3 regions of the Peribacillus sp. 05N428 genome follow, and region 3 is predicted to be linked to each of the others. Evidence: riboswitches for the same ligand, from Rfam matches in the RefSeq annotation. Region 3 holds a riboswitch; each other region holds the start of a gene.

Region 1 (7,676 bases), on a different contig from region 3:
GATTATCCTTTAATTGAAAATATGAAATATATCGGAGGAATAAAGATGGACGAACGTCTGATCGGAAAAAAATATTATGAAACGATGCTTGAGGATACAAGGAAGCACCCCATTCAAGCTTTGGGTGAAATGTTTCTCGTGGAACAAAAAAAGGAAAGATCCGATTTAACCGCAATTAGATTTGCTCAAGGAGAGGTATATTTTCAGCATCATGACTATGAAGCAGCCATTTTTAAATGGGAAAACATAGAAGGGGAACTTGGTTCATGGGCGAAGAAAAACATCGCTGATGCGTATTTTGAATTGGAAATGTATTCAACCGCAGAGGATATCTATAAATCCGTCGATACGGATGAAGCTGTCTTGAAAACAGAAGTTCTTTTGCAGCTGTTTTCCCTGTACATAGTGGAATCGAGAAATGATTTGGCTTCCAAAGTCGTGAAAGAAGCAGTCGAGTTTCAACCGGACTACCCGAATGTCACGGAAATCGCACGCGCCTTTTTTGAAGAACAAAAGGATTGGAACAGTGCGGTGGTATTAGCGGCGAATGAAAGTATCCGTACAGAGTCAATGGGCTGGTTCGATGTGCTGAAAACGTATATCCAGCAGGGTGTTGCCCAATCGATGGAGCCGGATTATTTCTCAACTGTCCTTGGTTCGCTATACACACGCGACCAGGAACGTTTCGAGAAAATGACGGTTGCCCTTTGGAAAAATTATAAATATACGGATTCTTATTTCGAATGGTTAAGAGTGATTAATAATTTGATAGATACCATCGAATTGAACCATGCGGATGTATGGGATGAGCTTTCCGTCTATTACAGGGATGCATATGCAGGTCTGTTAGAAGGAACGCATCTAATCAAAGAATTAAGTCCTGTCGTGCCAAGGTTGCTGGAAAACTGGCTCAAAATCGCAGACGGGGAGCTTTCGCTGTTTGCGGCGGCATCCACGTTGTCCTGGAATGAAATCTTCCCGGATACGGTCAATGCGCTGGTCATTCAGGATGCAGAGAGCCTGCTTTCGAAATCGCCTAAATTGGGAGGCGGACTGGAAGCGGGAGAGAAACTGTTCAATTCCATTATCCAGTGGGCTGAAGATAATGATTTAAGGGTTGGCAATAAGCTTAAATGGATGGTGGAGGGGCTTAAGGATACCAGGAATTTCAATCTCCTTCTTGCAGGAAGTACAGGAAATGGCAAGACATCCTTTATTCAGTCAATCGTTGGCGAGAGCATTGCTGCTGAGGACCATTCTTCCCTAGTCAGTGTCAAAGACGGGGATGATTTGGAAATCCTTGAAATTACCGATACAGATAGCAAAGTTGTCGAGGAGCTAACTGATTTGGATGAAACACGCCGTCAGCGCGGGACTATTGTCGATGTGACAATCATCAGTGACTACCTAAGAAATAATCATCTGCGGTTATTGGATACACCGGGGTTCAATGGGGAACAAAGCGTGGAATCCGATTTCCAAGGCTATTTACATGGCAGTGATGGCCTGATGTTCGTTCTTGACGCCCGGGCTCCTTTCACCGGCAGCGAAAGGGATCTGTTATTGGAAATTCAAATGATGGCTCCGAAACTGCCGATCCATTTCCTATTAAATAAAATGGATACGATATACAGTGATCAGGTCGCAGTCCGGATGGAAGACGAAACATGGGATAAAGTGAATGCATATTTCCCGAATGCGAAAGTGTTCGCTTTCTCCAAACATTATGACAGCAGGCAGCAATTGAAGGACCTTTCAGCCTTCCTTCAATCGAATTATCAAGATGATAATTGGAAGGAAAGAAGATCTGAAAAAATCCTGGCATTCATTCGTAAAACTTTATCTTATCTATTAGAAAAACGGGCAGCCAATGAGCGGAAATGCGAGCATTCCATCTCTTGGAATGAGCAGATGGAAGTCAAACTGAATGGAGCGGTCAATCAACTGGCTGATCTGGAAAAAGAAAAAAGTGAAAATATCATAAGGTCGTATCGTTCGCTTAAGGACGAAGTGAAAAGTCAGCTTTATTCAAAAATTCCTGAATTACTGAGGGATTGCTCTAAATCGTTAACGGAAAGCAGTGATTTCAGTCAGGTCCATGTACAGTTAAACCAGGAAATGAATGAGCGGATTCAAAACTTCATTTCTGACAAGATCATGCCTCAATATTACCGTTCTCTTCAAGACTGGATTGCCAGTTCCCAAATGGAGTTCTCACAAAGCCAGCAGTTCATGGATGAGATGAGTGCCGGATTCAATGAATTATACAAAGAAGAACGGATTACACTGGCAGGTGACTTCAGGGTATTGGATGACTGGCGCCGTGATGCCGACCGGATGACAAGCAGTATCCGCATCGAAAACGTTAATATCCTTTTGCGCAGGACTCCATCACAATTGCTGCTTAAAGGAGCAGGGAAGCTATTTGGGGCGATACCGCAAAATAAGGCCAATATGTACAATCGTTACAAGAAATACCTGGAAAGTGAAGATTACCTGGATGTTGCCGAAATGATCACGGAACGTTTCCTAACCCAATTTGGATTGTTTGAAAAATCACTGGATCGGGACATCTCACTTTTCTATCGCAGTTCATTTGCCTTACTTCAAAAAACGATAGAGCAGACGCAGACTGAAATAAAAGACTACCAGGCTGCATTGGAGCATATGAAAGAAAATCCTGAGGTTTACCGTGATCCGATCACGTTGTTCGAAGTGAAATTAAGGCAGTTGGAGAGGCTTGAAAAAATCGAGAAAAAGCGTCTAGCCCAGCTTCAAAGAAAATAAAAATAACGGGAAACATTTCAAATATTCAAAAATCTATTGACTTTACGACTATATCCCTATAAAGTGATAATTACGAAAACGTAACACAATATATCTCTTATCAAGAGTGGCGGAGGGACTGGCCCTAAGATGCCCAGCAACCGTTCCATTAGGAATTGGTGCTAAATCCTGCAAAACAGAAATGTTTTGACAGATAAGAGAGGGACAAGTCTGCAAAACAGCCGATTAAACCTCTCTATATTAGAGAGGTTTTTATTTTGGGATTTACACCGACTTAACTGATAAGACTAATGAGAAAACATGGAGGGAAACAAGATGAGAAGGTCTATTAAAGGGATATTCATTTCTGCCATCGCTTCGGCTTTGCTTTTAACGGGTTGCACTGCAGGGCAGAGTTCCACAGAATCGAAGAAAGAAGAAAAAGTATCATTTGAAAATGTCCCGGAGAGATTTGCTGATGGCGATGGAGCCAAAATCAAGGTGATCCGTAAAATTGGCGGTGATGATCATACTGCCCAATACCTGGCGGGGGCGAAAGAAGAAGGAGAAGCACTGGGGTTTCAAGTCGATACGTACACAGCCAATGGTGATACGGCTAAATTCCATGATGCGATAGCACAGGCTTTGGAGGAAGATTACGACGGCTATATCATTTCACATGGTGATGATGCTGCAACTGTAAATGACGTTCAGAAGTTGGTTGATGCAGGTAAAAGCGTTGTCACATTCGATTCAATAAGCGATCTATCTAAAATAGAGGGCGTGACATTAACTTCACAAGATGATGAAGCGCTGGCAACACTGGCTTTCGATAAACTGATAAAAGAACAGAAAGGTGAAGCGGCAATTGCATATCTTTGGGTGGATGGTTTTCCTCCAATGGTAAGAAGAAATGCAGTATATCAGGAAAAATTAAAAGAAAATCCTGGGATTAAAGAAGTCGAAAGATTCGGAGTGGCATCCGCTGATACTTCGGTGCAGACACAAAATGCTGTAGCCGCAATGCTGAATAAATACCCTAAAGGTAAATTGGATGCCATTTTCGCAACATGGGATGCCTTTGCTATCGGTGCAGCCCGGGCGATTAAAGAAGCGGGCCGCGATGAAGTAAAGATATATGGAATTGATGTTTCGAACGCAGATCTCCAGGAGATCCAATCGGCTGATAGCTCATGGTCCTACACGGCAGCAGTCGATCCCAAGTTGATCGGTGCAGTGAATATGAGGATATTGGCTAAAAAATTAGCTGGCGAAGAAACGCCGCAAACATATGATTTGGAGGCATCACTTATTTCGCAAAAGCAAATCCAAGCTTCAAAAGAAGCGGTAAACATGGCAAACCTGTCTGATATTGTCGATGGCTGGGGGGTATCGACGGAATTTGAAGAAGATTGGATGAAGGTTTTGAAAGATCATTATAAAAAATAAAAAGAGACACTCTCTTTCCAGCGAAGGGAGTGTCTGTTCTATAAGGGGGAATGGACATGGGCAAGCAACTAGAAATGAAGAAGATTTCGATTGAATTTCCGGGGGTGAAGGCGCTGAGTGATGTTGATTTTTCCGTACAATCAGGAACAGCCCACGCATTGGTCGGTGCAAACGGAGCAGGGAAATCGACGTTAATGAAAGTTTTATCGGGAGCCCATGTTCATTATTCAGGTGACATTTTTATTGATGGGATGAAGTGGGATATCCGCTCGCCAAAAGCTGCTCAGGGACAGGGCATTCAAATAGTTTATCAGGAAGTGGATACCGCCCTCATCCCTTATTTAACAGTTGGGGAAAATGTAATGTTGAATGATATGGTCCAAAACATGGGAAAAAAACAAAGGGTACAATGGAAAGAACTGCACAACAAAGCCACTTCTATTCTTGAAGATATGAAAATTCATGTCCCTTCGAAAAAGCTGGTTAGAGACCTTACCTTGGCTGAAAAACAGATGGTCCTGATAGCAAGAGCCGTTTCGACAGAATGCAAATTCCTGATTCTCGACGAGCCAACTGCTCCGTTAAGTCATACGGAGACGACGGAACTTTTTCGAATTGTAAATGAGTTAAAGCAAAAAGGCGTGGCAATCATTTTCATTTCACATCGTCTGCCTGAGATTTTTGAAATCTGTGAGGAAATTACGATCATGAGGAATGGGGAGCGTGTCACTTGTCGAAAAATCGAGGACATAACCCGTACCGAAGTGGTAGAGAACATGCTCGGGAAAACCATGGATGAACAGTTTCCTGAAGTGAATGCTTCGATTGGAGACGTAATTCTGGAAGTGAACGGATTGTCAGATGCCGAGAAAGTTAAGAATGTCAGTTTGAATATTAAAGCAGGAGAGATAATCGGCTTGGCTGGGTTGGTCGGGGCTGGGAAAACGGAGCTGTGTAAAACCCTTTTCGGTCATACGTCCATCACAGCGGGTGAAGTCATCCTGAATGGTCGAAAGCTTTCTCTGAAATCACCGCATGAAGCAGTAAAAAGCGGGCTGGCACTTGTACCTGAGGAACGCAGGAAAGAAGGGGTCCTTGTACAGGAATCAGTCTCGGCAAACTTGACTGCAGCCAGTCTCGGCAAATTCTGCAAAACATTCAGTGTCGTCGATCGTAAGGCGGAAAAGGAAAAGGCGAAGGAAATAATCGCAATTCTCGGCATTAAAACTCCTTCAGGGGAAGTGAAGGTCGAAAACCTATCCGGTGGTAACCAGCAAAAAGTTGCCATTGGAAAATGGCTTATGGCAGATGCGGATGTATACATATTCGATGAACCAACGAAAGGGGTCGATGTCGGAGCCAAGAAGGATATATTCGAATTGATTGCAAAGCTTGCAAGGAATGGAAAAGCGATCATTTATGCATCCTCCGAGGTTTCCGAAATCATTGGCATTACGAACCGGACCTATGTGTTATATGACGGGAGCACTGTCATCGAATTAGAAACAAGCAAAACGAATGAAGAAGAACTACTATTCTATTCAACAGGAGGTAAATAGGATGAGCATACCCATTCCTGTTACACAGACAGCGAAAGCGAAGAAAAAGGTGGAACTATTCGACTTTTTCTATAAATACGGCACAATATTGACGATTATCATTCTGATTGGAATTTTCGCCGTATCCAATCCATCTTTCATCCAAACGTCTAACCTGATAAACATCCTGCGTTCCATTTCAATCGTGACCATTATTGCGATCGGCATTACGATATCACTGACCGTGGATGGCTTCGACCTTTCCGTGGGCTCCGTCGCATCATTGGCCAATGCCATCGTCATCTCGATGTTTGTCTGGTTTTCCCAGGATACATTCATCGCCATATTAGCTGCGGTCGGTGCCTCACTTTTCGTAGGGGCTTTGAATTCATTCATGATCGTTAAATTAAGAATTCCCGACATGCTGATGACATTGGCTACCATGTTCATTATTCAGGGAATTGCCCTTACTTATACAAAAGGGGCCACGGTTTCGCAAAATATGGTCATGCCCGACGGGACATTCGCAACAGGACTGATCAGCCCGTTTTTCGCCAAAATTGGCCAAGTACCATGGATAATCCTGATCATGGCCGTCATTGTGATAGCGACCCATATCTTTTTGACTTATACGAAGCACGGTCGTTATATGTACATTATTGGGGGGAATAAGGAAGCAGCGAGACTTTCCGGGATATCGGTTAATAAATACAAAATACTTGCCTATCTGATTTCAGCTCTATTTGCTGCAATCGGGGGAATTGTCCTTGCTTCAAGGGTCATGACATCGGAAATCAATTCAGGATCCCCCTATTTAATGGATGCCGTTGCAGCAGCCTTCATTGGTTCCTCCGTTTTAGGAGCGGGAAAACCGAATGCCTTTGGAACCTTCATCGGTGCAGTCCTGATCGGAATCCTTCAAAATGGGCTGATCATGATGTCCGTTCCGTATTACGCGATGGATATCGTCAAAGGAACAGTGCTGGCCCTTGCGCTCGCGGTAACCTATTACAAGCAAAAACAGTAAAATGTATTCGTTGCGTTACTCTACAAAAATCCAAAAAAAATCCTGTTGTAATGCAACAGGATTTTTCCTTTTTAAAAAGGGATGGGTTAAGGAGATCGTCATCATTTTACTTACGCTAAAATGGTGGCAGGAGCACTTTTTGAACCCTCATTGTTGGAGTATAAAGATTGACCGCAATTGTAATTTTTATAGGAACCTTATTTACCTTTTAATAAGATTGATAATGATCTATTGTAAAGTATGAACATTCATATCATATACTTATCTAAAGGAGAGTGTAGACTTATGCGCGAAACCTGTGTTCCGGCAGGTGTGAAACCGAATGAAACTGGCTTTGGATATACGCTGTCCTTGATAGGCGGCAAATATAAAATGATCATAATGTATTGGCTGTCTGAAAATAAGGTCATGCGTCATAATCAGCTGAAGCGAAGTATCGGTACCATTTCCTTTAAAACGCTAAGCATCATGTTAAAAGAGTTGGAGGCAGACGGCCTTATCATACGCAAGGAATTTCCCCAAATACCTCCAAAAGTAGAATATTCATTATCTGAACGTGGTCTATCTCTCATCCCATTGTTAAATATGATGTGCGAGTGGGGAGAGAAAAACAGTTTGCCAGTTCAGGAGACTAAACAGCAGTAGGTGTAGCTATTTTGATTAAATCAAAAGAAGTATTTCCCTGACAAGGAAATACTTCTTTAATGAACTGCCTATTAAAGGTTATCGACAAAATTCAAATAATCTTGTGCGCTTTTTTCCAATTCGCTCACGGATGGCTCATTTTCAGCACCATAAAACGCAAAGAATGAACGATAATCTGCATTGCAGTAAAGGAAGGTAGTTTCAAAGGGAGATAATAAATGTTCAAGTGTATAGCGATATCTTCCTTCTTC
Region 2 (7,676 bases), on a different contig from region 3:
TCCGACTTTAAAATATTGGAATGGAAGAATTGATTCCCAAACTAACCTAGATAGCTTCAGATACCACCAAAGAGTGCGCTTGGCACCAATTTCAGAATTAGCCACCTCTTCCAATGCATCACGAACTTTTGGACTCATTGGCTTTAAATGTGATGAAGGAGTCAGAAGGAATAAAGGCAGGGTTGGTGCTGCCGTGGGTCCTGATCATATTAGGCAGTCGTTGGCAAAATTACCCTGTCATTTACCTTCCCAAACCGAGCTGGTGGATGCTGGCGATGTAATATGTGAAAGTACAGATATGGAAGCCGCCCAATCTCAACTGGGATCAGCTGTTGCCCGGATTTTGGAGAGTAAAGCGATTCCTATCATACTTGGGGGAGGTCACGAAACCCTGTATGGCCATTATCTTGGGATTAGGAAATCCATTGGACCAAAAGCTAGACTAGGGATTATTAATATTGACGCTCACTTTGATATGAGACCTTATGAAAATGAAACTTCATCTGGAACGATGTTTAAGCAGATTTTGGACGAAGATCAAAGTTGTGGCTATTTATGTGTCGGAATTCAGAAGCAGGGGAATACGAAGGCACTGTTTGAAACTGCAGAGAGGAGTAAGGTCGACTACATATTGGAAGAAGATTTGTCATTATACGAAATGGATGAAACGAAGCGGAGGATAAATGAATTCGCTAAGGAAAATGACTATATCATGCTTACATTATGTACGGATGTTATTGATTCAGCCTACGCACCTGGGGTAAGTGCACCATCGCCGTTTGGACTGGATCCGAAATTGGTCCGTGCCATTATTAGGCATATCGTATCGAATGAAAAGATCCTCTCATTTGATATCTCTGAAGTAAACCCTGCATTGGACGAAAATAATAAGACCGTTACATTGGCAGGGCATTTAATAAATGAGGTTTTGCTGCATTTTAAATAATGGACATGCGATGGCCGCAACTTCAATTCGGTCTTCCCGGAAAGAGCGCTTTTTTTCGTATCGACTGTTGGGGCTTTCCTTAATGTTATCTTCAGTATTGAAGCGAAAAACCTTTAAAGCGCCCAGACTGTCCATGAATCATTCATGGACAGTTTTTTACGCCTCCTTCACAAGGAATCATGGTCACAGGCATTGCTTCGTTCGACTAACCATTTAAAATATAAAGGCATGTGGATTTTCCATGACTCTGCTAAGTTCAATACTGATACTTGTGGGTTTTTGGTTTATAATAACAACCATCTAGCCTTTTGAGGAGGGATTCCATGAATGAATATAAAGTAACGGTCAGGAATGGCAGTACCTTAATTTTGTCGGAAATCATTAAAGCTGAAGATGAAAGAGAAGTCCTTGGCACTCTTTTGATTTCCAGCGAATTATTTAATCAACCATTTACTGATATCAGGATTTTAGAACGCTGATTTGTGGCTGCCCGTTCCATTTGATACACTGTAATAAATCTTAATACGGTGGCGATATTATGTGTGGACGTTTCACTCTTTTCACTGACATAGAAGAAATAAAAGAACGGTTTGATATTCGAGGGTCATTTGATGAGGAATACCAATTCAGCTACAATATTGCTCCCTCCCAATCCGTGCTCTCCGTCATTAATGACGGGGTAAGGAACCGGCTTGGATATCTTCGGTGGGGACTCATTCCTTTCTGGGCAAAAGACGAAAAAGCGGGCTACAAAATGATCAATGCCAGAGCGGAAACCATTGCTGAGAAAGCAAGCTTCAGGAATGCGTATAAGAAGAAGAGATGCTTGATAATCGCTGACTCTTTTTATGAATGGAAGAAGACACCAGAAAGAAAAATACCGATGCGAATAAAACTGAAGAATCATGCTCCATTTGGAATGGCCGGTCTCTGGGAATCCTGGAAATCTCCTGAAGGCATCAGCATCTATTCGTGCTCCGTTATAACAACCGTGCCAAATGAGCTAATGACCAGCATTCATGACCGCATGCCTGTCATCCTAAAGCCAGAAGATGAAAAAGATTGGTTGAATCCTTCCATTAATGATCCTGCATATCTGCAACAGTATTTAAAGTCATTCGATTCGGAACAGATGGAAGCATTTGAAGTATCGACAGATGTAAACTCGACTAAAAATAATACACCTAACCTAATCCAACAAATTTGCTGAGAGTTCATTAGACCTCTCAGAATGTAGACAACTTGATGAAAATCGAGTTTGTCTACATTTTTTTTATGGTTTGTACAATTTGACGTTGCCTCCAGGCACTCGCTTTTTCCGCAGAAGTCTCGTACACCCGCTCCAATCAACTTAGATTCTCTTTATGAACAGTAAGGAGTGCATGTGAAACACTTTAAAAATTAACCCTTGCGAAAATAGACAAAATGCTGTACTGTTATATTTGCTTTTCAAAACGACTTTCGATGTCACGAACTCAGGCAAGTTTCTAGCGTGGCACTTTTCTGGCAGTCATCGTAATTTTAGATAAATTATATAATGTAATCTTCTTATCAAGAGAGACGGAGGGACTGGCCCGAAGATGTCTCGGCAGCGGACTTAAATGGAGTGCTGTGCCAAATCCAGCAGGCTGATTTTCGCCTGAAAGATAAGGAGGGTGTTTTTTATAAATTAAAAGACCTCTTCTTGTTGTTAAATAGAAGGGGTCTTTTTTATGCCAGTTTTTTGCTACAGCTCCATGACTGGATAATCAGGTAGGTTCAAATTGGAGTTATTTGCGAAAACTGTTAATAGAATAGAGCTGTGACACATGTCGCGGGAAAAATAAAAAGAGGTGTACATCATGAGTGCAAACAATAAAGGGAATCCATGGGCATTGATCCCATTTGTCGTATTTTTAATTTTATTTATTGGATCCGGAATCATCACTAAAGATTTTTATTCATTTCCGGTGATTGTAGCGATATCCATTGCATCGGCAGCTGCATTGGCGATGAATCGGAAAGAGACATTCAATGAAAAGGTTGATATCTTCTGTAAAGGTGCCGGTGACGCCAATATTATGTTAATGGTAATCATTTTCCTTTTAGCCGGAGCTTTTTCCGAAGTTGCCAATGGTATGGGGGCAGTTGAATCAACAGTGAATCTTGCCTTAGCTGTTTTTCCCCAAAATCTATTAATGGTAGGAATTTTCATCATCGCTTGTTTTATTTCACTATCCATGGGGACAAGCATGGGAACGATTGTTGCCCTGGCACCTATCGGGGTTGGAATTAGTGAGCAAACAGATATTTCGCTTGCCCTTTCAATGGCGGCCGTTATTGGTGGTGCGATGTTTGGGGATAACCTTTCATTCATTTCAGATACGACAATCGCTGCTGTTCGAACTCAGGGAACGAAAATGAAGGATAAGTTTAAAGTGAATTTTTTCATCGTTTTACCTGCAGCCATCATCACATGTGCCATCCTAGGCATTTTAACGATGGGTGAACAAGCTGACATTTCCCAACAGTCTTATGATTGGGTGAAGATTCTTCCGTATCTTTGCGTATTGGTCACTGCATTGGCAGGAGTCAATGTGTTCTTGGTCCTTTCCATCGGAATCGTATTTGCCGGAATCATCGGCTTGGCTGATGGTAGTTATCAACCGTTGGGTGTCATTCAAAAAATCGGAGAAGGAATGGCGGGAATGTATGAAATCTCCTTCCTTGCCATTTTAATTGCAGGTATGGTTGCTGTAATCAAACATAATGGCGGCATCGATTATCTACTCCACCTTGTGACACGAAATAGCAAATCAAAAAAAGGGGCGGAATTCAGCATTGCGGGGCTTGTTGGTTTAACGAACCTTTCAACGGCAAATAACACGATTTCGATTATCATTGCCGGGCCACTTGCCAAAAATATTTCTGAAAAGTATGGGATTGATCCGCGGAAATCGGCGAGCGTCCTTGACATTTTTGCATGTTGTATCCAAGGGTTGATCCCATATGGAGCACAACTGCTTGTTGCAGCAGGGGTAGCAAAAATTTCTCCGTTAAGCATCTTGCCGTATTCATATTACCCAATCCTGATTGGACTTTGTGGCGTCCTTGCCATCCTGATTGGTTTTCCACGGTTGCAGCCGGGAAATGATGGATCGAAGAACTAAAAGTTAAAACAAACCCCTAAAATTTCATTGAGTTTGTCTACAGTCTGAACACCCTGAATCATTGGATGCAGGGTGTTTTCTGTATGGTAAATACATAAACATAATAAAGTTTTCTCGCACTTATATAGTATCAATCATTTTTCAATTTTTCTGCTTAATTCCGGTCCAAATTAATGATGGTTGTGTGTGAGACAACTGTCATGAATAGAGGACAACACCAACTAAACCGGAAAGAATAATTACATAGGCTGGATGCCAGCGTAATTTCATTAGGGCAAATAACGATAAACCAAAAACGAGTAATAAGCTTATCGTATGCCATGAAAAGTTCACGGCTATCATATGATTGGAAAGTGCTAAACTGATCGCTGCAAAGATGATCAAACTAGTGACAATCGGTCTTAATCCATAAAACATGGATTGAACAACTGGATAATGATTCAATTTGCTGAAAAATGTGGCTATAACGGTTACGAATATAATGGCAGGAAGCAAGATTCCTAGAGCAGATGATATGGCTCCTGCTAACCCAGCAGTCGAATAGCCAACAAGAATGGCACTATTGGCGGTGACAGGCCCTGGGGACATTCCGGAAATGGCGATTATATCGGTGAATTCCTGCGTTGTCATCCATCCATGCTGTGAGACTTCCGATTCTATTACGGGAATCATGGCGTATCCGCCTCCGAAAGATACAAAGCCGATAATAAAGAAGGTGCTAAACAACTCCCACAATTCCATCATTCCATCACATGCTTTCTTAAAAATTAGTTAGACCCTATTTTGATTCACCTATATGCCAGCACCCATGAACGGTTCGAAATCATTTTCTTCTATTTTCCTATCCTTTTTGTCCATTTTGACATCGTAACCTAATTTTCTCTTAATGGAGATGGTCACAATACCCGCTAGAGCTCCCGCTAATATAACCATCACAGGGTGAAGAAAGAAGAGGACAGGAATTCCTACTATTAAAATACAGAAAGTTGATTTGTCTACAACTGCCGATTTTCCTATCTTGATAGCCGCATATGCAATGATGGCTACTATGGAAACTCTGATCGATATGAATGCAGATTCTACCTTCGGATTATCCTGAATGAAAAAATACACAATGCCCAGGAGCAGAACAATAAAAAAGGTAGGTAATGAAACACCGATCATGGCTGCCATTGCCCCCTTCATTCCGGCAATTCGATGGCCGATAAAGGTGGCGGAGTTAATGGCGACAGCTCCCGGTACGGACTGAGATAAAGCAAAAACATCCGTAACTTCTTCGCTTTTCATCCATTTTCTCTTTTCGACCACTTCATTTTCGATTAAAGGGATCATCGCAAACCCGCCTCCGAATGTGACAGGTGCTATTTTAAAAAAGGTCCAAAATAATTGGAATAGAGTTTTCCATTGTCCTTTCATTGACATCAGTCACTTCCTTTGCATGCTTTGTTTAATTCTTATCATTAACATATCAAAGAAAAAGGGCTGGGTAAATTGCAACAAAATCATCGGGTATAACAAAACGTTATACCCAGAAGATTCATCCGTTTTATAAAGAATGCCGCCAATAATTGAATAGCCTTAGAATGTATCTCACTATTTTCATTTCACCATTTACCTAATGATGCTATCATTTTAATAAACTATCTAAAAACATGGAGGTCGTTTTCTTGAAATTGGAAAATCTGAAAATGTTTTGTTTAGTGGTGGATGAAGGAAGTATAAGCCAGGCAGCGAGGTTAAGTTTCCTATCTCAGCCCGCTGTAACACGGCAGATCCATCAACTGGAAAATTATTATAACACTTTGTTATTCGACCGTGAGGAAGGAAGGCTGAGAGTTACAGAAGCAGGAAAGCTGTTATACCCTTTTGCTAAAGCCATAGTAAATGACTTCAACCATTCAAAAGAAGTGATTCAGCAATCGACGGGTAAATACAATGCAAATCTCATTGTAGGGGCTTCCTTGACTATCGGAGAGTATTTGTTGCCTAGCTTGCTTGGGAGATTCAAAAAACAACAGCCAGAAATAAAAGTGACATTGACGATAAAAAATACGCCCCGGGTTTTGGAGGATCTTTCAAACGATGTCATTGATTTGGCCTTGGTGGAAGGACTTGTGGAAAACACAGATTTTATTGTAGACAAGTTCGCCGAAGACGAATTGATATTGGTATGTCCATCCGACCACCCATGGAAAGAAAGAAAAGAAATTCAGCTAGAGGAATTGGGAAATGAAAGGATGATTTGGCGTGAATCCATTTCCGGAACACGGCTTATCGTAGAAAATATGCTAAGGGAGCATGGGATTTTAGAAAAAATTGAAAGCTACATGGAGATTGGCAGTACACAAGCGATAAAAAGTGCGGTTGAAGCTGGACTTGGAATCAGCATTTTGCCAAGGTTGACAGTGGCCAGAGAATTGGAGCAAGGCTTTTTGCGGGAAGTGGATATATACAGAATAAATATGGCAAGAAATTTATGGCTAGTCAGGAAAAACAAGCGTTTTAATAAAATAGGAGTGTCTAAATTTGTTGATTTTCTTCAATAAGGATGGGACGCTGCCTTTGTTCACACTTATAATTGGCAGCATTTTCAGTTTCGTGGTTAACGGCGTAGCCCCGGTAGCAAGCAAAAGTCATGGTAAATTGAATATACCGCATTGATTATAAAAGCTCTTGTCTATCGGGAGGGGAATTTTGAATTTGGTTGTTAAGCCTTCGGTTAGACAAACAAAGGGATTAATGGGCATAATAAAAGATATAATGATGGTTCGGAGATGATATAGCGTGGAGTTAAAGGAAATAAAGAAGCTCGCCGAAGCATTAAATGAAAGCGGTAAACAGCAACTTGTATAATTCTTGCAGTCTCGAACGAAACCGATGTCGGCTCCTATTCGTGCTATTGATGAAATCCAGGTACAAAAGCATAAAGCTAGTCTTGTCTGCCCACATTGCGACAGCCATTTTTTTGTGCGATTTGGTTAATGCGTTATCAAAACAGGAGAGGTGAAACAGTGTTACCGCTGTAAAGCCTGCCATCAAACCTTCAACGACCTCACAAACACACCTCTTCAATGCACCAGAAGACCACATAAATCTAAACGGGCAGTTTTGTTGAACAAGTTGTAAATTTAACATTTTAAAGTAAGAGCATTTCTTTGTAATGAGAAGTGCTTTTTATTTTTGTCAAAATTAAAAAGATATTTCAATAACAATAATAATATAAATAAAAACAATATAAATTTACTGTAATACAATAAATAATATGCTAAAATCATGTTGTCATTAAATAAGTGAGGTGTTTTAAATGAATGTTAAACGAGGTTCAACGACTTTCTTAAAGGTAATTATTTTTCTGGCTGGAATTGCAGTGCTTGCTTTGTGTATCTGGTTGCCTGAGATAGCCGTTAGAGATGCAAGGGTACATCCAGATACGGCTTACTTCCTAATCCCCTTTTTAGTATGTGCATACGGATTCTGTATTGCGTTTTCTGTTGCGTTGTATCAAGCATATAAACTATTAACCTACATCGAAAAGAACAATGCTTTCTCTGAATTATCCCTTAAATCTTTGAAGATTATAA
Region 3 (7,676 bases):
TTTACACAGGATGAGGGCGTTCGTCCAGGAACGACTGCTGAAGTGCTGAAAAAACTAAGACCTGCATTCTCCGTTACAGGATCCGTAACAGCAGGGAATTCATCACAGACGAGTGATGGTGCAGCCGCGGTCATGGTCATGGACGGGGAAAAGGCTTCTTCCTTAGGGATGAAACCGATGGGTAAGTTCCGTTCCTTTGCTGTAGCAGGAGTACCGCCTGAAATTATGGGCATCGGACCGATTGCAGCCATACCTAAAGCATTGAAGCTAGCGGGTCTTGAGTTATCGGATATTGGTTTATTTGAATTGAATGAAGCCTTTGCTTCCCAATCCATTCAAATCATTCGTGAGCTTGGATTGAATGAAGAGATTGTCAATGTAAATGGAGGAGCCATCGCTTTAGGCCATCCACTAGGATGTTCGGGAGCAAAATTGACATTAAGCCTGCTTCATGAAATGAAGCGCAGAAACCAACAGTTCGGAGTCGTGACAATGTGTATCGGCGGCGGAATGGGTGCTGCCGGAGTGTTTGAATTAATGGCGTAATCCGACCCCTTCCGGAAGCTGTCATGCTTCCGGCGGGATCACTATCTTAAACACATAGGAGGAAATAACATGTCCAATCAAACTACAGATAACCTCATTAAAGGCGGGGCCTTTTTAATAGAAGATATTACGTATGATCAAGTGTTTACACCGGAAGATTATTCTGATGAGCATAAAATGATTGCCAAAACTTCCGAGGAATTCGTAGTGAATGAAATTCTGCCGCAGGTTGAACATTTAGAAAACCATGAGTTTGACCGTTCCGTTAAATTATTGAAGCATGCAGGTGAAATCGGTTTACTTGGTGCTGATGTTCCTGAGGAATACAGCGGATTGGGTCTCGATAAAATCAGTTCGGCATTGATTACGGAAAAAATGGCACTTGCAGGCGGTTTCGGAATTACGCATGGTGCACATGTAGGTATCGGCTCTTTGCCAATCGTATTATTCGGGAATGAAGACCAAAAGAAAAAATATCTTCCTTTACTGGCAACGGGTGAGAAGATTGCCGCGTATGCCTTAACGGAACCAAGCTCAGGTTCTGATGCCTTGGGAGCAAAAACGACAGCGAAATTGAATGCAGAAGGAACACACTATATTTTAAATGGCGAAAAACAATGGATTACAAATGCAGGTTTTGCAGATGTATTCTGTGTATACGCCAAAATCGACGGCGAACAATTCTCCGCTTTCATTGTTGAGCGTGATTATAAAGGCGTATCAACTGGGGCCGAAGAGAAGAAAATGGGGATCAAAAGCTCATCTACACGTACTTTAATCCTCGAAGATGTTCATGTACCAGTCGAAAACCTTTTGGGTGTAGCCGGAAAAGGGCATGTCATCGCTTTCAATATCCTGAATATCGGCCGCTATAAATTAGGTGTCGGTGCTGTCGGCGGATCTAAACGAGCCCTTGAGATTACAGCTGCTTATACGAATCAACGTCAACAGTTCAAAACGAAAATTTCCGATTTTAACTTGACGAAAGAAAAACTTGCAACAATGGCAGCGAAAATTTATGCGGCAGAAAGCTCTGTATATCGTACTGTTGGCCTTTATGATCAAAGACAAAGCAAATTGACGGATGAGCAAGTGAAAGATGGGAAATCAATGGCGGCTGCAATCGCTGAATATGCAATTGAATGTTCATTGAATAAATTCTTTGCTTCCGAAGTATTGGATTACGTTACGGACGAAGGCGTTCAGCTTCATGGCGGTTATGGTTTCATGCAGGAGTATGAAATTGAAAAAGCATATCGCGATTCCCGTATTAACCGGATCTTTGAAGGTACGAATGAAATCAATAGATTGCTTGTTCCGGGAACATTCCTGAAGAAAGCACTTAAAGGGGAATTGCCGCTACTTCAAAAAGCTCAAGGCCTGCAAGAGGAATTAATGATGATGATGCCGGAAGAACCTGGCGATGAGCCACTGGCACAAGAAAAAATGCTTGTTAGGAACGCGAAGAAAATCGGTATTTTGGCAGCTGGGCTTGCGGCACAGAAATACGGCAAAAATCTTGATCAAGAACAAGAAATCCTCTCCAACATTGCTGATATCACATCTCTTGCCTATGCAGCTGAATCCGTGGTATTGCGTACGGAAAAAGCAATTGCAGCTACAGGTCTGGAGAAGAACAAACAAAAAGTGCTTTACACGGAAATCTTCGTTCAGGAAGCTTTCAATGAAATAGAACAGCATGCAAAGGAAACGTTAATTGCGGTGGAAACAGGCGATACTCTTCGCATCATGCTTTCGTCGCTCCGTAAGCTGACAAGACACACTCCGATCAATGTCATTGCGAAAAAACGCGAAGCATCCGTCAAAGTAATCGAAACGGAAAAATATGCTCTTTAAGCAATAAGTCAGAATCCGTAAAGGGAATGCCCGAAAAGGCATTCCCTTTATTTCCTTTGATGAAATCGCATTGGAAATTCAAAAGACATTTCGTTGTATTGCGTGGTAAAAACGGGTATTCTATTGATAGGTGGTGAAATGATGGGCTTAACATTATATTGGTACCCAAAATGCGGTACATGCCGTAATGCGAAGAAGTGGCTGGATAATCATGAACTGCAATATGAAGCGATCCATATAGCGGATAATCCCCCTTCGCGAACTGAAATAGAACAACTATATAAAAACAGCAATTTGGAGTTGAAGAAGTTTTTCAATACTAGCGGTCAAAAATATCGGGAGCTAGGCTTAAAGGATAAGCTGAAAGAAGCTTCTGAAGCAGAGATGCTTGATATATTGTCCACAGATGGCATGCTTCTGAAAAGGCCGATCGTTACGGATGGCACCAAAGTGACGGTAGGTTTCAAAGAAGAGCAATTCGAACAGGTTTGGAACTGAAATTTCACGAAATATTTGGTTAATTCCTTACTTAAACAAACAATCTACCTTATAATGGAATAGATAAAATAAGATGTACATATGGAGGGTTAATTATGACAACAACACCAAAAGAACTTCGTTACACTAAAGAACATGAATGGGTCAAAACGGAAGATGGAACAGTGCGCATTGGAATTACGGCATTCGCACAGTCCGAGCTTGGGGACATCGTATTCGTTGAGCTTCCGGAAATCGGCGATGAATTGAAAGCGAACGAACCATTTGGAAGTGTTGAATCCGTTAAGACCGTTTCTGAGCTTTATGCACCTATCAGTGGCAAGGTTGTTGAAGTAAACGAAGATTTAAGTGACAACCCTGAATATGTAAATGAGTCTCCTTATGAAAAGGCATGGATGGTCGTGCTTGAACCATCTAATGTCAGTGATATTGAAAACTTGATGAGCGCTGAAGAGTATGAGAGTTTAATCAACGGTTAAAAAGAAAGGAGAGGGGGGACTGAAAAGGCCTGCTCTCTTTTTCATTTGTACAGTGGGTGAGTTGCGCACATAATTCGTGAGATGGAGTGATGACATGGAGTGGGGCGAATTCGATAAAGTGATCATTGTAGAAGGCAGTTCCGATAGAAGAAAAGTTGCCTCCGTTTTAAATGAAGATGTGGAAATAATATGTACGAATGGGACCATATCATTAACTAAGCTGGATGAATTAGTGGATGAATTGATGGACCGTGATGTTTATCTCCTTTTTGACGCAGATGAATCAGGAGAAAAGCTGCGGAAGCAGTTCCGAAGGGAAATGCCGGAAGCGAACCACCTGTATATTAATAAAATGTACAAAGAAGTGGAGAGCTCACCCGAACATCATATCGCAACTGTGCTCCTATCTGCCAATATGAATGTGAAAATGAAATTTCTAAGTCAAAGGGTGAACGACTAATTGATGCAAGAATGGAAAGAAGAAGAGTGTAAGCTTGCTGTTGAAAATGGGGAAACCTTTTGCTTATATTTATATACACCTTTATGCGGCACCTGTCAGGTGGCCTCCAAGATGTTGACGATATCCTTGGAGCTTTTTCCGGAATTGAAGGCAGGCAAAATGAATATGAACTATGTCCAAGCAATTGCCGAATCATATGAAATCGAAAGTGTTCCTTGCTTATTGCTTTTCAAAGAAGGGCAGCTGCACAAAAAAATATATGCCTTTCAATCCGTTCCTTATTTGTACGGATTGCTTAAGGAAATCAGCTAGGAAACCAATCAGAACCGCGGTTGGTTTTCTTTGTTGCTGACATTTGAATGAGAGAAGAGAAAAACAAAGAATATTCTAACAATTCATTGACTGATTTAATCTAAAATGCTATATTTTGAATTAAGTAATGGCAGAATTTAATAGTTCTTATCAAGAGTGGCGGAGGGACTGGCCCGACGAAGCCCGGCAACCGGTATAAATTTTTATATACGGTGCTAATTCCAGCAGAGTGTTGGCTCTGGTAGATGAGGTGTGTTCTTGAAACCTCTTCTTATTGAAGTGGTTTTTTTGTTTATAAAAAGCCAGATTTCATATAAATCCAACTAAATCCATAGAAAAAGGTGAAATTATATGTCAGAGAAAAAGTTGCGTTTCGAAACATTAAGTGTTCATGGCGGTCTCCAAGCTGATGAAACAGGTGCCCGTGCCGTTCCTATCTACCAAAGCAATGCATACTTGTTCAAGGACACCGACCATGCAGCGAATTTATTTGGCCTAAAGGAGAATGGCTATATATATACACGGCTTCATAATCCCACGGTCAGTGTTTTTGAGGAAAGGATGGCTTTATTGGAAGGCGGTATCGGCGGATTGGCAACGGCAAGCGGAATGGCCGCCATCTCACTTTCAATCCTGAATATCGCCGCTGCAGGGGATGAGATTGTTTCTGCCTCTACATTATATGGCGGTACGTATAACCTTTTTGAAAACACTCTTCCTAAATATGGGATCAAAGTGAAGTTCGTTTCTCCCGATGACCCTGAAAACTTCAAAAGGGCGATTACGCCAAGAACTAAAGCCATTTTTGCTGAAACGATCGGAAATCCAAGTTTGAGGGTGCTCGATATTGAAGCGGTAGCGGAAATTGCCCACGAAGCCGGCATACCTTTAATCATTGATAATACCTTCGCGACACCGTATCTTTGCAAACCAATTGATTTTGGAGCGGATATTGTCATCCATTCCGCTACAAAATGGCTTCTTGGAAATGGAACGACGCTAGGCGGTGTCATCGTGGATGGAGGGAAATTTGATTGGAACTCGCCGAACTACCCTGGCTTCACGGAGCCTGACCCAAGTTACGACGGTCTGGTATACGCCGAGGCAGTTGGACCTGCTGCATTCATAACGAAAGCCCGAGTCCAGTTACTCCGTGATTTGGGCCCAGCACTAAGTGCCCAAAGTGCATTCCAGTTTACGCTTGGACTTGAAACGCTGCATGTAAGGATGAAAGAGCATCTATCCAACACCAAGTCTGTCATAAACTATTTAAAAAACCATCCTGCCGTTACCTGGGTTTCACATCCTGGTGATGAGGATCATCCCGATAAAGCCCTTGCGGATAAGTATTTGCCAAAGGGAGCTGGATCTGTCGTGACATTTGGGATTCAAGGTAATCGCGAAGCTGGGGCAAAACTTATCAATTCGGTGGAATTATGGTCCCATGTGGCTAATGTGGGGGATGCGAAGAGCTTGATCATCCACCCAGCCAGTACGACCCATCAACAATTGAATGAGGCGGGTCTTGCGAAAGCGGGCGTAAGTGCCGATCAAGTCCGATTATCGATTGGGATTGAAAATGTAGACGACTTAATAGAAGATTTGGAGCAGGCAATTGAAAAGGCGACGAATATCGTCTCCTTGACTTCCAAATCGGTTTAAGTAAAGTTCCTGTTCATTCTTGTACTAGAAATAATATACATTGCGCTCCTTTTTTATCTATGATAAAATTTCTCCATACTAAAGAACTTAATGATGTACAAATATTCTATATATTAGCTCTTATCAAGAGAGGTGGAGGGATGTGCCCGATGAAACCCGGCAACCGACAAGGAGATTTCCTTGGAAAGGTGCCAATTCACACAAAGTTTAATCACTTTGGAAGATGAGAGGAAGGCCTGTTTCTTCACCTGCCTTTCTGCTCATGCAGAAAGGTTTTTTCTATTTTAATTGGGAAAACTTTTACATGATAGGAGAAACAGACTAATAATGTAGAGAAATCAACTAAGTTCATAGGTTTTATTGGATAAAAGAGGTGAGGGTTAATGATTACATTGACGAAAGTCAGTAAGCTGTTCCGAACAGGAAAAGGAAACAGTGAGACGATCAAGGCTGTAAATAATGTGAATGTTGAAATAAATAAAGGCGAGATTTTCGGTATCATCGGTTACAGTGGAGCGGGGAAAAGTACTTTGATCAGAATGCTCAATGGATTGGAAACACCGACAGAGGGATCCGTTGTGGTGGCTGAAAAGGAAATTTCAAAAATTAAAGGGGCTCAGCTCCGTAAGGCCCGTCAAGAAATCAGCATGATTTTCCAACATTTCAATCTATTATGGTCAAGGACCGTTCAGGAGAATATATCTTTCCCTTTGGAAATTGCAGGAGTTTCTAAACCTGAACGCACCAAGCGTGTGAACGAATTGATCAAGTTAGTCGGACTTGAAGGCAGGGAAAAGGCCTATCCTTCGCAATTAAGCGGAGGGCAAAAGCAAAGGGTGGGAATAGCCAGGGCTCTGGCAAATGACCCTAAAGTTCTGCTGTGTGATGAAGCGACTTCTGCATTGGATCCGCAGACTACCGACTCCATACTCGAATTGCTTGTTGACATCAATCAGCGTTTGGGATTGACGATCGTCTTGATTACGCATGAAATGCATGTAATACGTAAAATCTGCCATCGCGTCGCCGTGATGGAAAGCGGGCAGGTTGTTGAACAGGGTCCTGTCCTGGATGTCTTCAAGAATCCTAAAGAACAAATGACGAAGCGTTTCGTCCAACAGGTAACGGAACCGGAAGAAACGAAAGAAACGATGGACCATTTGCTCGAACGCTATCCAGCCGGCAAAGTGATTCAATTGACCTTTGTAGGTGATCATGCAGAAAGCCCATTGATCACCAAGCTTGTACGTAACTTCGAGTTGGATGTCAATATCGTTCAAGGTAAGATATCCCAAACAAGAAGCGGTTCATATGGAACATTGTTTATCCATCTAGATGGCAAAGAGGATGAAATGCTCCGCGCAATCGAATTCATTAGAGCACAGCAGGTAGGCGTGGAGGTGATTACTCATGCTTGAAGAATTATTGCCGAATGTTGATTGGGAAGACATCATTGAAGCTACGAAAGAAACGCTTTACATGACAAGCGTCTCTGTAGTGGCAACCTTTTTTATAGGCATAATACTAGGATTGATCCTTTTCCTGACAGGGAAGGGTAATATGTGGCAAAACCGGGCTGTCAACGGAGTCATGAGTGCTGTCGTCAATATATTCCGTTCCATTCCATTTCTTATTTTGATCGTGCTGCTCATTCCTTTCACTAAAGCGCTTGTCGGTTCCATGATCGGTGAGAACGCTGCACTGCCGGCACTTATTATCGGTGCGGCCCCATTTTATGCGCGTATGGTTGAAATCGGCCTCCGTGAAATCGATAAAGGTGTAATTGAAGCCGCTAAATCGATGGGGGCAAAAACGAGCACGATCATTTGGAAGGTCCTTCTTCCAGAGTCGATGCCTGCCCT

The links. A riboswitch is a leader RNA that binds a small molecule or an ion and turns the genes downstream of it on or off. The one in region 3 is predicted to bind S-adenosylmethionine.
Region 1: another riboswitch for S-adenosylmethionine. It lies ahead of AC1DIV_RS12145 (sugar ABC transporter substrate-binding protein); the one in region 3 lies ahead of AC1DIV_RS09350 (O-acetylhomoserine aminocarboxypropyltransferase/cysteine synthase family protein).
Region 2: another riboswitch for S-adenosylmethionine. It lies ahead of AC1DIV_RS00745 (Na+/H+ antiporter NhaC family protein); the one in region 3 lies ahead of AC1DIV_RS09350 (O-acetylhomoserine aminocarboxypropyltransferase/cysteine synthase family protein).

The regions. Positions count from the first base shown of each region.
Region 1 is NZ_JBFTMS010000010.1:97,855-105,530, forward strand. It holds gene AC1DIV_RS12140 (GTP-binding protein) at 46-2,787, shown strand; SAM riboswitch class I at 2,882-2,987, shown strand; gene AC1DIV_RS12145 (sugar ABC transporter substrate-binding protein) at 3,103-4,215, shown strand; gene AC1DIV_RS12150 (sugar ABC transporter ATP-binding protein) at 4,272-5,774, shown strand; gene AC1DIV_RS12155 (ABC transporter permease) at 5,776-6,780, shown strand; gene AC1DIV_RS12160 (winged helix-turn-helix transcriptional regulator) at 7,066-7,425, shown strand; gene AC1DIV_RS12165 (NAD(P)H-dependent oxidoreductase) at 7,497-7,676, opposite strand, start outside.
Region 2 is NZ_JBFTMS010000001.1:171,082-178,757, forward strand. It holds gene hutG (formimidoylglutamase) at 1-946, shown strand, start outside; gene AC1DIV_RS00735 (hypothetical protein) at 1,270-1,425, shown strand; gene AC1DIV_RS00740 (SOS response-associated peptidase) at 1,485-2,156, shown strand; SAM riboswitch class I at 2,492-2,599, shown strand; gene AC1DIV_RS00745 (Na+/H+ antiporter NhaC family protein) at 2,788-4,095, shown strand; gene AC1DIV_RS00750 (chromate transporter) at 4,294-4,839, opposite strand; gene AC1DIV_RS00755 (chromate transporter) at 4,888-5,517, opposite strand; gene AC1DIV_RS00760 (LysR family transcriptional regulator) at 5,763-6,641, shown strand; partial or broken gene AC1DIV_RS00765 (transposase) at 6,880-7,185, shown strand; gene AC1DIV_RS00770 (DUF2975 domain-containing protein) at 7,400-7,676, shown strand, end outside.
Region 3 is NZ_JBFTMS010000007.1:91,794-99,469, forward strand. It holds gene AC1DIV_RS09320 (acetyl-CoA C-acetyltransferase) at 1-546, shown strand, start outside; gene AC1DIV_RS09325 (acyl-CoA dehydrogenase family protein) at 616-2,403, shown strand; gene AC1DIV_RS09330 (arsenate reductase family protein) at 2,545-2,901, shown strand; gene gcvH (glycine cleavage system protein GcvH) at 2,997-3,380, shown strand; gene AC1DIV_RS09340 (toprim domain-containing protein) at 3,475-3,840, shown strand; gene AC1DIV_RS09345 (thioredoxin family protein) at 3,844-4,152, shown strand; SAM riboswitch class I at 4,297-4,404, shown strand; gene AC1DIV_RS09350 (O-acetylhomoserine aminocarboxypropyltransferase/cysteine synthase family protein) at 4,504-5,814, shown strand; SAM riboswitch class I at 5,932-6,044, shown strand; gene AC1DIV_RS09355 (methionine ABC transporter ATP-binding protein) at 6,198-7,232, shown strand; gene AC1DIV_RS09360 (methionine ABC transporter permease) at 7,225-7,676, shown strand, end outside.